3 regions of the Pseudomonas sp. F3-2 genome follow, and region 3 is predicted to be linked to each of the others. Evidence: predicted binding sites of a transcription regulator. Region 3 holds the regulator's gene; each other region holds the start of a gene.
The links. Region 3 encodes sigma-54, which starts transcription at its own class of promoters, with help from an activator protein. Its sites were predicted from a motif close to ANTGGCATNNANNTTGCTNT; they were not measured.

Region 1 (5,097 bases), 2.5 Mb from region 3:
CTCGCGGGGCGACGCTGGCTGCGTTCCTTGACGAAATGAATGTCGGGGTCGGCCGCCTTGTCATTGACGAACGTGCGAAAGCGTTTGAGTTTCTCCGGGCTTTTGAGCGCGTTCGCCCATTCACATTCATACCGATCGACCACCACTTGCATTTGCGCTTCCAGCTCGGCGGCCAGACCCAGACTGTCGTCGATGACCACCGCCTTGAGGTAATCCAGCCCACCCTCCAGCGACTCGCGCCATACCGAGGTGCGTTGCAATTTGTCGGCGGTGCGGATGTAGAACATCAGCACACGGTCGATGTAGCGAATCAGCGTCTGATCATCCAGGTCCGTGGCGAACAGCTCGGCGTGTCGCGGGCGCATGCCGCCGTTGCCGCACACATAGAGGTTCCAGCCGTTTTCGGTGGCGATCACGCCGATGTCCTTGCTCTGCGCTTCAGCGCATTCGCGGGTGCAACCGGAAACCGCGAATTTCAGTTTGTGTGGCGAACGCAGGCCTTTGTAACGATCCTCGATGTTCAGCGCCATTTGCACACTGTCCTGCACGCCGTAGCGGCACCACGTGCTGCCGACGCAAGACTTCACCGTGCGTGTCGATTTGCCGTAGGCGTGTCCGGTTTCGAAGCCGGCCGCGATCAGCTCGGCCCAGATGTCCGGCAGCTCATGCAGCTGGGCGCCGAACAGGTCGATGCGCTGACCGCCGGTGATCTTGGTGTACAGATCGTATTTTTTCGCCACGGCGCCAATCGCCATCAGCCCCTGCGGGGTGATTTCGCCTGCCGGAATGCGCGGCACCACCGAATACGTGCCGTTCTTCTGCATATTGGCCATGAACGTGTCGTTGGTGTCCTGCAACGGTACCAGTGACGGGTCCATGATCGGCTTGTTCCAGCACGAGGCGAGGATCGAGCCGATGACCGGCTTGCAGATATCGCAGCCCACATGGCCTTTGCCATGACGCGCCAGCATGTCCTCGAAACTCTCGATCGTCTCGACCCGAGCGAAGGCGTACAGCTCTTGCCGCGTAAACGCAAAGTGTTCGCACAGGCTCTTGTCGACCGCGACCCCGCGCGCGGTCAGTTCGTGCTCGAACACGCTTTTGAGCAGGGCCGAGCAGCCGCCGCAACCGGTGGCCGCCTTGGTGCAGGCCTTGATCCCGGCAAGGTCGCTGCAGCCGCTGTCGATGGCCGAGCAGATCGCCCCTTTGCTGACGTTATGGCACGAACAGATCGTGGCGGTCGCCGGCAAGGCGTCGGCACCCAGAGTGGGCGCGCCGTCGCTGTGGGGCAAAATCAGGCTCGACGGGTCGGCCGGCAGCTTGATGCCGTTCTGCGCGTATTGCAGCAGCGTGTCGTAATAACTGTTATCGCCCACCAGCACTGCCCCCAGCACCTGTTTGCCGTCGGCGGACACCACGAGCCGGCGATAGGTGTCGGTGGCTTCATCGATAAAACGGTAGTTGCGCGCGCCGGTCAGTGCGCCGTGGGCATCGCCGATGGAGCCCACGTCGACGCCCAGCAGTTTGAGTTTGGTCGACATGTCGGCACCGAAGAACGGTTCAGCGTCCTGATCGCACAATTGTGCGGCGACATTGCGTGCCATCTGATAACCCGGCGCGACCAGGCCGAAGACGCTGCCGTTCCAGGCGGCGCATTCACCAATCGCGTAAATGTCGGCGTCACTGGTGCGACAGTGTTCGTCGATGTCGATGCCGCCCCGTGGACCCAGCGCCAGCTGGCACTGGCGGGCGAGGGCGTCTTGCGGACGGATGCCGGCGGAAAAGACGATCAGGTCGGTTTCGAGAAAGTCGTCACCGGCGAAATTCATGCGATAGCGGAAAGACTCGCCAGGCGTGATCGACTGGGTGGCGCGGGACAAGTGCACGCCGACGCCCAGCGCTTCGATGCGTGCCTTGAGGGCTGCGCCGCCGAAATCATCCAGCTGCACAGGCATCAGGCGCGGGGCGAACTCCACCACATGGGCTTCCAGACCGAGGGATTTCAGCGCATTGGCCGCCTCCAGGCCGAGCAGCCCGCCGCCGACCACGACGCCACGTCGGGCATGACGCGCGGCGGCGCGGATGGTGTCCAGGTCGTCCAGCGTGCGGTAAACCAGCCGCGAGTCTCCCTCGGCGCCTTCGATGGGCGGCACGAACGGATAGGAGCCGGTCGCCAGCACCAGTTTGTCGTAGGTGAAACAACCTGCGGACGTGATCACTTCACGGCGGGCCCGATCGATTTCCAGCACCGGCACGCCCAGATGCAGCGTCAGTCCGGCCTGCTGATACAGCGCGGCATCACTGAGCGCCAGGGATTCGGCATCGCGACCGCCGAAATACTCGGACAGGTGAACGCGGTCGTAGGCGCGCTGGCCTTCTTCACCGAACACGTGAATGCGATAGTGCTCAAGGGCACCGGCGGCGATCAATTGCTCGACGCAGTGGTGACCGACCATTCCGTTGCCAACCACGATCAGTGTCTGCATATCGTCAAAAGGGGCGACTGTGGTGTTCATATCGAGTCCCGGCCTAAGCCAATCGGGTTTTTTGAAAGCAAAAAAAAGGCGCCCGGAACCTCTCGGTTCCAGGCGCCTTTGCCTGTTCTTTTAGGGGTTGTCGCTCGACCACAGTGTCGGCGCAACCTGATGAGCCCAATGCCGTGTGGGGCGGACGATCGTCATTGACCGACCAGGGCTGCCAACCACGCATTCAGGCTGGACTTGCAGGTGATCAAGCAATGGGTGTGCCAGTGCGTACATCTCACGATGAGTGCAGGCGCGTGGCGCGTCCCAGGATCTGCCGCGATACGGCGATCGGCCTGATCAAGGGCCTGTCAGGCTGACCGCGCTCACCCCTTTCACGACGGATTCCCCGCCGATCTCGGGACGCGCCACGCTTGTGCAACGGGAGACACTGGCACGCAAACGGTGCGCTTTCGTCCGGCTCGCCCCATTGCGAGGCTGAAATCCGCGGTTCTCTGGCCGGTTTGCTTCCACGCCGCAGCGCCCTGATCTCAGGCCACCCGCGCCAGCTCACCCGCCAATCGACCGCTCGAAAGCCTCCGGCACCATGCTGGCCTGTCCTTTGCAATTGCCAGCTGACAGGCAGTCAACGCCGATTGCCATCTTCACGACAAAGGCGCCGTGTGCTCTCCGCTCATCTGAACGGGAGAGAACAGGGCGTCTTTTTTTTGGCCTCGGGAAATGGTTATGGCGAGCAACAGCGTACGAAGTGTGTGTCCTTATTGCGGGGTCGGCTGCGGCATCGTCATGCAGGTCGAGAACAACCGCGTGATCAAGGTCACGGGTGACAAGGCGCATCCGGCCAATCGCGGCCGGTTATGCACCAAAGGCACCACCTGCGGCGAGGCGATTGCAGAATCGGGGCGCATGGACGCGGCCTACCTGCGCCGTCAGCGAGATGAGGACCCGGTACGCACCGACATGGACGCGGCGATCACCCACACGGCGCAACGCCTGCGCACGATCCTGGATCGCGATGGCCCCGATGCGTTGGCTTTTTATGTGTCGGGCCAAATGTCGCTTGAGGCGCAATACCTGGCGAACAAACTGGCCAAGGGCTTTGTGCGTACGTCGCGCATCGAGTCCAACTCGCGGCTGTGCATGGCCAGTGCGGGAAGCGGCTACAAGCTGTCGCTGGGGTCCGACGGGCCGCCGGGTTCCTACGACGACTTCGACCGGGCCGACCTGTTCTTCGTGATCGGCGCCAACATGGCGGACTGCCACCCGATCTTGTTCCTGCGCATGATGGATCGGGTCAAGGCCGGCGCGAAGTTGATCGTCGTCGATCCTCGCCGCAGCGCCACGGCAGAGAAAGCGCATCTGTTTCTGCAGATCAGGCCCGGTACCGATCTGGCGCTGCTCAACGGCCTGCTTTATTTATTGAATGAAAACGGCGATGTCGATGCCGGTTTCATCGCGTCCTTCACCCAGGGCTGGGCGACGATGCCTGCGTTTCTGGCCGCGTACACGCCGGACAAAGTGGCGCAGATCACGGGCCTTGCCGAAAGCGACATTCGTCAGGCAGCGCGCATGATCGGTCAGGCGCCAGACTGGATGAGCTGCTGGACCATGGGGCTGAACCAGAGCACCCACGGCACCTGGAACACCAACGCACTGTGCAATCTGCATCTGGCGACCGGGGCGATCTGTCGTCCCGGCAGCGGTCCGTTCTCACTCACGGGCCAGCCCAATGCCATGGGCGGGCGGGAGATGGGCTACATGGGGCCGGGACTTCCCGGTCAGCGCTCGCTGCTGGTCGACGCCGATCGTGCATTCGTCGAACACCTCTGGGCGATACCGCAAGGCAGTCTGCGGCGTGAGCCTGGCGGCGGGACGATCGACCTGTTCGAACAGATGCGTGACGGCGCAATCAAGGCCTGCTGGATCATCTGCACCAACCCGGTGGCCAGCGTCGCCAACCGCGCCACGGTGATCGAGGCGTTGCAGGCCGCCGAGCTGGTGATCACCCAGGATGCCTTTCTCGACACGGAAACCAACCGCTACGCCGACATCCTCTTGCCCGGTGCGCTGTGGGCCGAGGGCGAAGGGGTGATGATCAATTCCGAACGCAACATGAGCCTGACCTGCAAGGCGGTCGATGCGCCGGGGCAGGCGCTGCCGGACTGGCAGATCATCGCTCGCGTGGCGTGCGAAATGGGTTTCGCGTCGGCGTTCAGCTACGGGTCGGCCGAGGAGGTGTTCGAGGAAATCAAGCGGGCATGGAATCCGGACACCGGCTATGACATACGCGGCGCCAGTTATGCGCAACTGCGTGACCAACCGGTGCAATGGCCTTGCGCGCCCGACGCGCAGGGCACGCGCAATCCGCTGCGTTACCTCAACACCGGCGTCAGCCAGACGCTGAAAGTGGACGCGCAGGGCCAGCGCCCCGCCCTGGTTTTCGCCACCCCTGACGGCAAGGCAGTGTTCCTGCCGCGGCCCCACCTGCCGCCCGCCGAGATGCCGGACGCCATCTTCCCGTGGGTGCTCAACACCGGTCGTTTGCAGCATCAGTGGCACACGCTGACCAAGACCGGCAAGGTCGCGACGTTGAACAGGCTCAACCCCGGGCCTT
Region 2 (5,097 bases), 960 kb from region 3:
GAAAGCCCGCCATGCCCAGCGCGTCGATGCCGAACCCGACAGGTCCTGTGGTGTAGCCCGACTGAAAGTTCAGGATGAAACCCTGCGCCGCTTCTTCGCGCTTGGACGCCCCTTGCGGATTGGAGCTGCTGCCATCCCGGAAATCACGGTTGAAATACATCGTGCGCGATTCGATGTTCGCCTTGCTGTCTTCCAGAAAACCTTCGGCGTAAACCGGGGCAGTGACGCTCGCGAACAATGACAGCGTGCCAAGACCGACAAGCGTGCGCGGGCGGGTGCGGCCAATAAGCATGAGGAACTCCAGATCAGGTGGGAATGACCGACGTTGAGCGTGCGCACGTGCGCGATCAGCAAGGCGGAGCATCGGATGGGCGCGCAGTATGGTGATTCGGGCTTTTTTAGCCCATTACACTTTTGTATAGCGCGCCCTCTCTGCAAGGCCCGATTCAGAGCAGTTTCGGCGCAGAAAACGAACAGATGCAGCGCGCGCTGGCAGTGATCATTCCCGTTGAACGTCACTGATACCGCAGGGTCAAGATCAGTAGGCCGTTTCCACGGCTCTCACTGAGGAGACATTGATGAAAGTCTGGACTATTTCGTTTCAGGATAAAGATGGCGTGCAGCAGACCCACGATCTTGAATCCGAGCAGCGTCCAAGCGAGGAGGAAGCTGCGCGGTATTTGCGCCCGATTCTGTTCCCCGTCGTCAGCGAGCTCGATCTGAACGATCTGGACGGTCGATCAAACGCCCCTACGGCGGAAGTCTTGAAAGAACAGAACGCTGTGCAAATCATTTCCATCGTCGAGGCATCATGAGTCAGCCTCGACGATCCATTACCGCCAATTGGCAACACGCCACCAATGGGCGTACTCTGCAATCGAGGCCGGTGAAGCACTTACCCGATTCTGTTCGCGTGGTGCCTGATTTGTAACAGCAGCATCGGCCTTGTCAGCGACATGCTTGAGTCCCGGGCAGCGGATGAACTGCTGCTCTACGCCGCGCAACAGCGGGCGTTTCGGGATCGTTGAAACTCTATCTATCGTTGCATAGGAGGACGTTTCATGAGCACGACCTATCAAGAAGACATCAGCAGTCACGTACTGCGCCGCATGAAAGAAGGCGGTTTCGACTTCGCCAGTATCCATCCAATCGAGTTCTACGCCATATTCCCGGACGAGGAACGGGCGCGTCAGGCGGCAGAAAAATTCCGAGGTGAATCCGTCAACGTCCAGCTCAACGCCCGGGAGGATGGGGCGTGGTACCTGGAGTTGAGCAAGTTGATGTATGCCACGTACGACGGCATAGGAGATTTCGAGCAGGACTTTCAAAGCGCCATCATCGGCCTCGACGGTGAGGTTGAAGGATGGGGCGTGAAGCAGGAGATCAAGCGACTGCACTGAGTGCTGGCCGCTTGCTCAGACGCACTGTGTGACGGTGAGGGTCGAACGAGCGCCGGGCAGCGGTCGAGGCCAGATAGATCAACTGGCGATCGACCGTTTCCATGCGAACGAATCGGCCCTCACGACTTTGCGTCACCCATCTGTTGAAGCATTCGGCAGGTGGGCGGCGGCAAAAACAGGGCAAAAAAAGCCGCTCGGGTGTGAGCGGCGTAAAGGGAATTTCGTGAATAGACGCGCGATGGCAGGAAACGCCCGGGTCCTCTGGACCACGTTCTCTGCGTTGATGGCGCGATTATCCGGAAACAAAATCCCGTCGGGAAATCAACTCTGGCTATGCTGCTAATAGATTTTTCGGCGGCAGGACGCTTCTCTATGAAGCGTAGGAGAATTGGTTAGAGCGCTTCTTGCACAGGAATGGTGCGCAAGCGTCTTCGAATTTATTCAACCAATTGATTTATAAGCGTTTATGCCGCTGGCACGGGCCTTGCGAAGACCCATGTGTCCATGGTGACAAGGAGTACGGCATGATCCGCACCTTTTATGATGAGATGTACGATGTAGACGGCGGTGTCCGTCCACATTATCGGGAATTCGCCCGCTGGCTGGGCGAAGCGCCGCCTGAGTTGCTCGCTCAGCGTCGACGTGAGGCCGATCTTTTGTTTCATCGCGCCGGGATTACTTTCACGCTGTACGGTGACGAGCAGGGAACCGAGCGACTGATTCCCTTCGATACGATTCCTCGCAGCATCCCCGCCAGTGAATGGCGCGTGGTCGAACGCGGCTGCATTCAGCGCGTCAAGGCGCTGAACATGTTTCTCGCCGACCTTTATCACGACCAGCGCATCATCAAGGCCGGCATCATCCCGGCCGAACAGGTGCTTGCCAACGAGCAGTACCAACTGGCGATGCAGGGCCTGAACCTGCACCGCGACCTGTATTCGCACATCTCCGGCGTCGATCTGGTTCGCGACGCAGACGGCACCTATTACGTGCTTGAAGACAATCTGCGCACGCCCAGCGGCGTGAGCTATATGCTCGAAGACCGCAAGATGATGATGCGGCTGTTCCCCGAGCTGTTCGCCGCCCAGCGCATCGCTCCGGTCGATCATTACCCGAATCTGCTGCTCGACACCCTCAAGAGCTCCAGCCCTCTGGATAACCCGAGCGTCGTCGTGCTCACGCCGGGACGGTTCAACAGCGCGTTCTTCGAGCACGCGTTTCTGGCGCGCGAGATGGGTGTCGAACTGGTCGAGGGCGCGGATCTGTTCGTGCGCGATGACCGTGTCTTCATGCGCACCACCGACGGGCCGAAAGCAGTCGACGTGATTTATCGCCGCCTCGATGACGCGTTCCTCGATCCGCTGGCGTTCAACCCCGAATCGATGCTGGGTGTGCCGGGCCTGTTGTCGGCTTATCGCTCAGGCAATGTAGTGCTGGCCAATGCCATTGGTACTGGCGTGGCCGACGACAAGTCGATCTATCCGTTCGTGACCGACATGATCCGCTTCTACCTCGACGAGGAGCCGATCCTGAAGAACGTGCCGACCTGGCAATGCCGCAAGCCCGAGGAGCTGTCTCACGTGCTGGCCAACCTCGGCGATCTGGTGGTGAAGGAAACCCAGGGTTCCGGCGGCTACGGCATGCTGGTGGGGCCTGCCGCCACTGCAGCCGAGATCGAAGCGTTCCGCGCGCGACTCAAAGCCAAGCCCCATGCGTACATCGCTCAACCGACCTTGTCCCTGTCGACCTGTCCGACCTTCGTCGAGAACGGCATCGCCCCGCGACACATCGACCTTCGCCCATTTGTCCTGTCTGGCCGCGAAACCCGCGTCGTACCGGGCGGACTCACGCGCGTGGCGTTGCGCGAAGGGTCGCTGGTGGTGAACTCGTCGCAGGGTGGCGGAACCAAGGACACCTGGGTGGTCGAGGATTAAGGATGCCTGCCAATGCTAAGTAGAACTGCCTCGGATTTATATTGGATGTCGCGGTACCTGGAGCGGGCCGAGAACCTCGCGCGGATGCTCGACGTCAGTTACTCGTTATCATTGATGCCCCAGGACGGGCGCGGCGACGGCTTGAATGAACTCGCCATGCCGCTGTTGATCACCGGAACGCTAGACGATTACCTGGAGCGCCACGGCGAGTTGCATGCCGAACGCTTGCTGCATTTCTTCGCCCTGGACGCAGCCAACCCCGCCAGCATCTTCAGTTGCCTGGCCGCCGCGCGGGCCAGTGCCCATGCCGTGCGTGGGCGGATTACCGCGGACATGTGGGAAAACATCAACGCGACCTACCTGGAAATTCGCGGCATCGCTGAACAGGGCCTCAGCCGTTATGGCATGAGCCGTTTCTGTGAGTGGGTCAAGGAGCGTTCGCACCTGTTCCGCGGCGCGACCTACGGCACCATCATGCGTAACGATGCCTTCCGTTTCATTCGCCTGGGCACCTTCATCGAGCGCGCCGACAACACCATGCGCCTGCTCGACGCCCGCTATGAAATGCTCGAGCTGCGCGGCCCGGCAGCCAATGCGGCAGCAGACAGTTCGGCGGCCGGTTATTACCAGTGGAGTGCGTTGCTGCGCGCGCTGTCGTCATTCGAGGCCTACACCGAGGTCTATCGTGATGCGCCGGGTGCGCGGCAGGTTGCCGAGTTGCTGTTGCTGCGGGCCGACATTCCCCGTTCGCTGCGCGCCTGCCTGGAAGAACTGGACATGATTCTGGCGAGTCTGCCGGGTGCCAATGGTCGTCCGGCGCAGCGTCTGGCGGCCGAACTCGATGCGCGGCTGCGCTACACCGGTATCGATGAAATCCTCGCGGAGGGGCTGCACGAATGGTTGAACGAATTCATTCCGCTGCTGGCCCAACTGGGTAACGTTATCCACACTTCTTATCTGGAGGCTGCATGAGACTCTCGATTAGCCACGAGACCACCTATCACTACGACGATCAGGTCCGCGCCAGCATCCAGTATTTGCGTCTGACCCCACACGACAGCGAGCGCCAGCAGGTGCTCAGCTGGCAACTGGCTTTGCCGCGTCCGGTGCGTGCGCAGATCGATCCGTTCGGCAATATCCTGCACGTGCTGACCATGGACGAGCCCCATGAGGCCATCGTCATCGGCGCGCGGGGCCAGGTTGAGATCGATGAAACGCGAGAGGCCGAGCATGAGAGCCAGTCTTCGCTGCCGTTCCTGCGCTTCACCCGTTTGACCGAGGCTGACGAAGCGATTCGCAGTTTCGCCGCCAAGGAAACGAAAAAACGCACGGATCGCAATGCCTTGATCGACTTGATGCAGGCGTTGAATCAGCACATCACTTACACGCCGGGCGCTACGGCCGTCGACACCAGCGCGGCGCAGGCCTTTGCCAACCGCGCTGGCGTGTGTCAGGACCATACCCACGCATTTCTCGCCTGCGCCCGCAGCTTGGGCGTGCCGGCGCGGTATGTGTCGGGCTACCTGTACAGCGACAGCAGCGAGCACCTGGCCAGCCATGCCTGGGCCGAAGCGTGGATCGACGACGCCTGGTACAGCTTCGATGTGACCAACCGGCTGGCGATTCCGGAGCGTCATTTGAAACTCGCGGTCGGTCTCGATTATCTGGACGCCTGCCCGGTACGCGGCATGCGTCGCGGCGGCGGTTGCGAACAGATGCACGCGAAGGTCGTAGTGTCGCCTTCGGCGCCGATTGCGGTGCCT
Region 3 (5,097 bases):
TGCAGGACCTGACCCAGACGTTCGGTCAGGTAGACGGAGCGGTGATGCCCGCCGGTGCAGCCAATGGCAATGGTGACGTAGGCACGGTTGCTGGCGGCGAAGCGCGGCAGCCATTTGGTAAGGTAGGCGCAGATGTCCTGGAACATCTCCTCGACATCCGGCTGGGCGGCCAGGTAGTCCGCCACTGGCTGGTCAAGCCCGGATTGTTCGCGCAGCTCGGGCTTCCAGTAAGGGTTCGGCAGGCAGCGCACGTCGAACACGAGGTCGGCGTCGACCGGCATGCCGCGTTTGAAGCCAAACGACTCGATCAGGAAGGCCGTGCCTGGCTCAGGTCTGTTCAACAGCCGCAACTTGAGCGTATCGCGCAACTGATACAGATTCAGGTGAGTGGTGTCGACGGTCAGGTCGGCGAGGTCGATGATCGGCCCCAGCAGGGTTTTCTCATCACGGATGGCTTCAGCCAGCGAGCGGGTTGCCGTACTCAGTGGGTGGCGGCGGCGGGTCTCGGAGAAACGCTTGAGCAGCGTCGACTCCTCGGCATCCAGGAACAACACGTCACACTGAATATGCCGGCTGCGCACCTCTTCGAGCATGCGCGGAAAGCGGCTCAGATGGCTGGGCAGGTTGCGTGCGTCGATCGAAACCGCGAGCAGTGGCTCAGCCAGTTCGGTGTGGATCAGCGCTCGCTCGGCCAGTTCAGGCAGCAGCCCGGCAGGCAGGTTATCGACGCAGTAGAAGCCGCTGTCTTCAAGAACATCGAGGGCCGTACTCTTGCCGGAGCCGGAGCGACCGCTGACGATGACCATGCGCATGATCAGTGACCGTTCTGAACGTGAAGCACGACGTTGTAGAGCTCATCGCTGCTCTTCGCGTTCCGCAGGCTCGCCCTGACATCTGCACGGTCAAGCATGCTGGCGATCTGGCGCAGCAGTTCGAGGTGAGCGTCGGTTGCCGCTTCCGGCACCAGCAACACGAACAGCAGATCGACGGGCGCGCCGTCGATGGCGTCGAAGTCGACCGGTTTTTCAAGATGAAGCACTGCGCTGACGGGCGAGTCGCAACCTTTCAGTCGACAGTGTGGAATGGCGATACCATTGCCGAACCCGGTCGATCCGAGCTTTTCACGGGCAATGAGGCTTTCATAGACAGTTTGCTGATCAAGTTCAGGCACCTGCTGCCCGATCATTTTGGCAATCTGTTCGAGGACGGCTTTTTTGCTGCCACCTGGCACGTTCACGAGGGAACGGCCAGGGGTCAGAATGTTTTCAAGTCGAATCATGGGTGGGGGGTATCAGCGAGCTGCCGCACCTTTGAGGATGCTTTGCTGCTTTTCCTTATGCTTGAGCAATTGTCTGTCCAGCTTGTCAGTGAGCAGGTCGATCGCCGCGTACATGTCATCATGCTCCGCATTGGCAACCACCTCTCCACCGTGGATATGCAGCGTGGCCTCGATCTTCTGTTTGAGCTTCTCGACGGCCATCGTCACTTGCACATTGGTAATCTTGTCAAAGTGCCCTTCGAGCTTTTTAAGCTTCAGCTCGACGTACTCGCGCAGGGGCTTGGTCACTTCCAGTTGGTGTCCACTGATGTTGACTTGCATACAGCTTCTCCTTCGTTGCCAGTGCATTAAGAGGCAGGCTTGGGTGCCTGCCACTGGAACGCTGTGGCTTGTGACCTTTACATCAGTCGCTTGCGTTCACTCGAAGGCGCTATCCCTAGAGATTCGCGGTATTTGGCGACTGTGCGACGGGCCACTTGAATGCCTTGTGCCTCCAGTAAACCAGCGATCTTGCTGTCACTCAACGGCTTTTTCTGATTTTCCGCGGCAACCAGTTTTTTGATGATCGCGCGGATCGCCGTGGACGAGCATTCACCGCCTTCGGAGGTGCTTACATGGCTTGAGAAGAAGTATTTCAGTTCGTAGATGCCACGCGGCGTGTGCATGAATTTCTGCGTGGTCACGCGGGAAATCGTCGATTCATGCATGCCGACCGCTTCCGCAATGTCATGCAGGACCAACGGCTTCATTGCCTCGTCGCCGTACTCGAGGAAGCCGCGCTGATGTTCAACGATCTGCGTGGCCACTTTCATCAGGGTTTCGTTGCGGCTCTGTAGGCTCTTGATGAACCAGCGGGCCTCTTGCAACTGATTGCGCATGAACGTGTTGTCGGCGCTGGTATCGGCGCGACGCACGAAGCCTGCGTATTGCGGATTGACCCGCAGGCGTGGCACGGCTTCCTGATTGAGCTCGACCAGCCAGCGTTCATTGTCCTTGCGCACGATGACATCAGGGACGACGTATTCGGCTTCGGTGGATTCGATCTGCGATCCCGGACGCGGGTTGAGGCTCTGAACCAGTTCGATCACCTGGCGCAGGTCATCTTCCTTAAGCTTCATCCGGCGCATCAGTTGCGCGTAGTCGCGGCTGCCGAGCAGGTCGATGTAATCGCTCACCAGACGCTGTGCCTCGGCCAGCCATCTGGTCTTGGCCGGCAGCTGGCGCAGCTGCAGCAGCAGGCATTCGCTCAGCGTGCGTGCGCCGATACCGGCTGGTTCGAACTGCTGGATGCGGTGCAGAACGGCTTCGATTTCGTCCAGCTCGATGTCGAGTTCCGGATCGAATGCGTCGAGCAGCTCTTCCAGCGACTCGTCCAGGTAGCCCTGAGGGTTTATGCAGTCGATGAGGGTAACGGCGATCAGGCGATCGGTGTCGGACATGGGTGCCAGATTCAGCTGCCACAATAGATGGCTTTGCAAGCTTTCGCCGACGGAGGTGCGGGTCGTGAAGTCCCACTCATCATCGTCATTGCTCGGCAGGCTGCTCGCGCTGGTTTGATAAATGTCTTCCCATGCAGTATCGACGGGCAATTCGTTGGGAATGCGCTCGCTCCACTCGCCATCGTCGAGGTTGTCGACGGTCGGAGTGGCTTCCTGATAGGTCGGCTCCTGAACGTCGGGGTTGGGCTTGTGCTCGATGTTGTCGGCCATTGGGTCAACATTATCGAAATCGTCGCCTTCTTCCTGTCGTTCGAGCATCGGATTGGACTCCAGTGCCTCCTGGATTTCCTGTTGGAGATCCAGCGTCGACAGTTGGAGTAAGCGGATGGCCTGTTGCAGCTGCGGCGTCATCGTCAGCTGCTGGCCCATTCTCAAGACTAGCGAAGGTTTCATGGCAGGGGCTTAACACCTTATTCGCCGGCGCACTGCGCGCCATCCACTACTAGGGCGCCGAGGCGCCTACTTAAGCAAATTATATGCCTGAAACCGGAGTGTTTGCCTAGAGTGTGACGACAATTAATCCGGGGTTGGCGATGAGGCGCACGTTTGCGTTCGTCTCCAGCCCCCGTCTTCACCGGGTTACAGGCGGAACTCGTGGCCGAGATACACTTCTTTAACCAACTGGTTGGCCAGGATGGTTTCAGCGTCGCCTTCTGCGATGAGTTGCCCGTCGTTGACGATGTAGGCTGTTTCGCAGATATCCAGCGTCTCACGTACGTTGTGGTCGGTGATCAGAACGCCGATGCCCTTGGCCTTGAGGTGATGAATGATCTGCTTGATGTCGCCCACGGAAATCGGGTCGACACCTGCGAACGGTTCATCCAGCAGAATGAATTTCGGCGCCGTGGCCAATGCGCGTGCGATCTCGACGCGGCGGCGCTCGCCACCCGACAGGCTCATGCCGAGGTTGTCGCGGATGTGAGTAATGTGGAATTCCTGCAGCAGGCTTTCCAGTTCCTTGCGACGTCCGGCGCGGTCGAGTTCCTTGCGGGTCTCGAGGATCGCCATGATGTTGTCCGATACCGACAGTTTGCGGAAGATCGACGCTTCCTGGGGCAGATAGCCAATACCGGCACGCGCGCGGCCGTGCATGGGTTGGTGGCTGACGTCCTGCTCGTCGATGAGCACGCGGCCCTGATCGGCCTGAACCAGGCCCACGATCATATAGAAACACGTGGTCTTGCCCGCACCGTTCGGGCCGAGAAGGCCGACGATCTGACCGCTTTCGATGGAAAGGCTGACGTCACGGACGACCTGGCGACTCTTGTAACTCTTGGCCAGGTGTTGGGCTTTCAGCGTTGCCATTACTGGGCCTTCTGCTGGTCGGTTTTCTTTTTCGGCTGGATCACCATGTCGACACGCGGACGGGCTTCGGTCACCTTGCTGCCTGTCGCGCGGCCGGCGCTGGCAAGCTTGCGGACCGTGTCATAGACGATTTTCTCGCCCTGAGTGGTGTTGTTGTCCTTGTCGATGACCTTGGCCTTGTCGATCAGCACGACGCGGTTCTGCGCTGCGTGGTACTGAATGGTGACGCCCCAGCCCTGGACGGGCTTGGTGTCGCCAGCGGTCTGCAACTGCTCGAAGTAGGCGAGGTTGCCCACCGAGGTCACGACGTCGATGTCGCCGGCAGGGGTGCGAGTGATGGTCACGGTGTTACCGGTCACCTTCATCGAGCCCTGGGTGATGATCACGTCGCCTTTGTAGGTCGCGACACCTTGCTTGTCGTCCAGCTGAGCATCGTCGGCCTGAATACGGATAGGCTGATCCTGATCGTTCGGCAGAGCCCAGGCGCTCACGCTTCCCAGTGCTGCGCCCAGGCCGAGCAAAATAGGGAGGGTTTTAAGGAGCCTCATACTGTCCTCTTGCATTCGATAGCAGGTGTATCCTGCTTTCTTTTAGATAGGCCTTCATACCCGTACCGGTGCTCACGCCGTTGAAGCCGTCGATTCTAACGGGTTGCGCGGTTTCCGCATATTGCTTCTGAGGGAAGACAGTCATGCGGGTACTGGTGATCACGGTGGTGCGTTTCTTTTCGTCGGTGCGGTTGATGCGCACCTGATCGATCAGCTCGACATGGTCGCCACCGGGGGAGACCTCGGCGCGCACGCTCTGTACGTGCCAGGGGAATTCGGTGCCACGGTACATTTGCAGCACCGGCGTGGTCATCAGCGTGACATCGGTGGCCTTCAGATGCTCGACCTTATCGGAGGTCATGTCGTATTGCATGCTGCCGTCGGGCAGGTACTGAATGCTGTGGGCGTTGATCGCGTAATAGTCGATCGCGCTTTCGTCCACCGCAGCCTTGGGTTGATCCATGAA

Region 1: a site for sigma-54 is predicted at 2,732-2,751, ahead of nirB (nitrite reductase large subunit NirB). Genes of this name have one in related genera too.
Region 2: a site for sigma-54 is predicted at 1,872-1,891, ahead of AAGQ88_RS08890 (circularly permuted type 2 ATP-grasp protein). Genes of this name have one in related genera too.

The regions. Positions count from the first base shown of each region.
Region 1 is NZ_CP152388.1:4,488,439-4,493,535, reverse strand. Features, by position in the region: gene nirB (nitrite reductase large subunit NirB) at 1-2,516, opposite strand, end outside; gene AAGQ88_RS20120 (bifunctional nitrate reductase/sulfite reductase flavoprotein subunit alpha) at 3,210-5,097, shown strand, end outside.
Region 2 is NZ_CP152388.1:1,938,085-1,943,181, forward strand. Features, by position in the region: gene AAGQ88_RS08875 (OprD family porin) at 1-292, opposite strand, end outside; gene AAGQ88_RS08880 (hypothetical protein) at 579-815, shown strand; gene AAGQ88_RS08885 (ribonuclease E inhibitor RraB) at 1,062-1,400, shown strand; gene AAGQ88_RS08890 (circularly permuted type 2 ATP-grasp protein) at 1,925-3,334, shown strand; gene AAGQ88_RS08895 (alpha-E domain-containing protein) at 3,347-4,306, shown strand; gene AAGQ88_RS08900 (transglutaminase family protein) at 4,303-5,097, shown strand, end outside.
Region 3 is NZ_CP152388.1:982,413-987,509, forward strand. Features, by position in the region: gene rapZ (RNase adapter RapZ) at 1-812, opposite strand, end outside; gene ptsN (PTS IIA-like nitrogen regulatory protein PtsN) at 815-1,279, opposite strand; gene raiA (ribosome-associated translation inhibitor RaiA) at 1,292-1,600, opposite strand; gene AAGQ88_RS04500 (RNA polymerase factor sigma-54) at 1,678-3,171, opposite strand; gene lptB (LPS export ABC transporter ATP-binding protein) at 3,358-4,083, opposite strand; gene lptA (lipopolysaccharide transport periplasmic protein LptA) at 4,083-4,631, opposite strand; gene lptC (LPS export ABC transporter periplasmic protein LptC) at 4,618-5,097, opposite strand, start outside.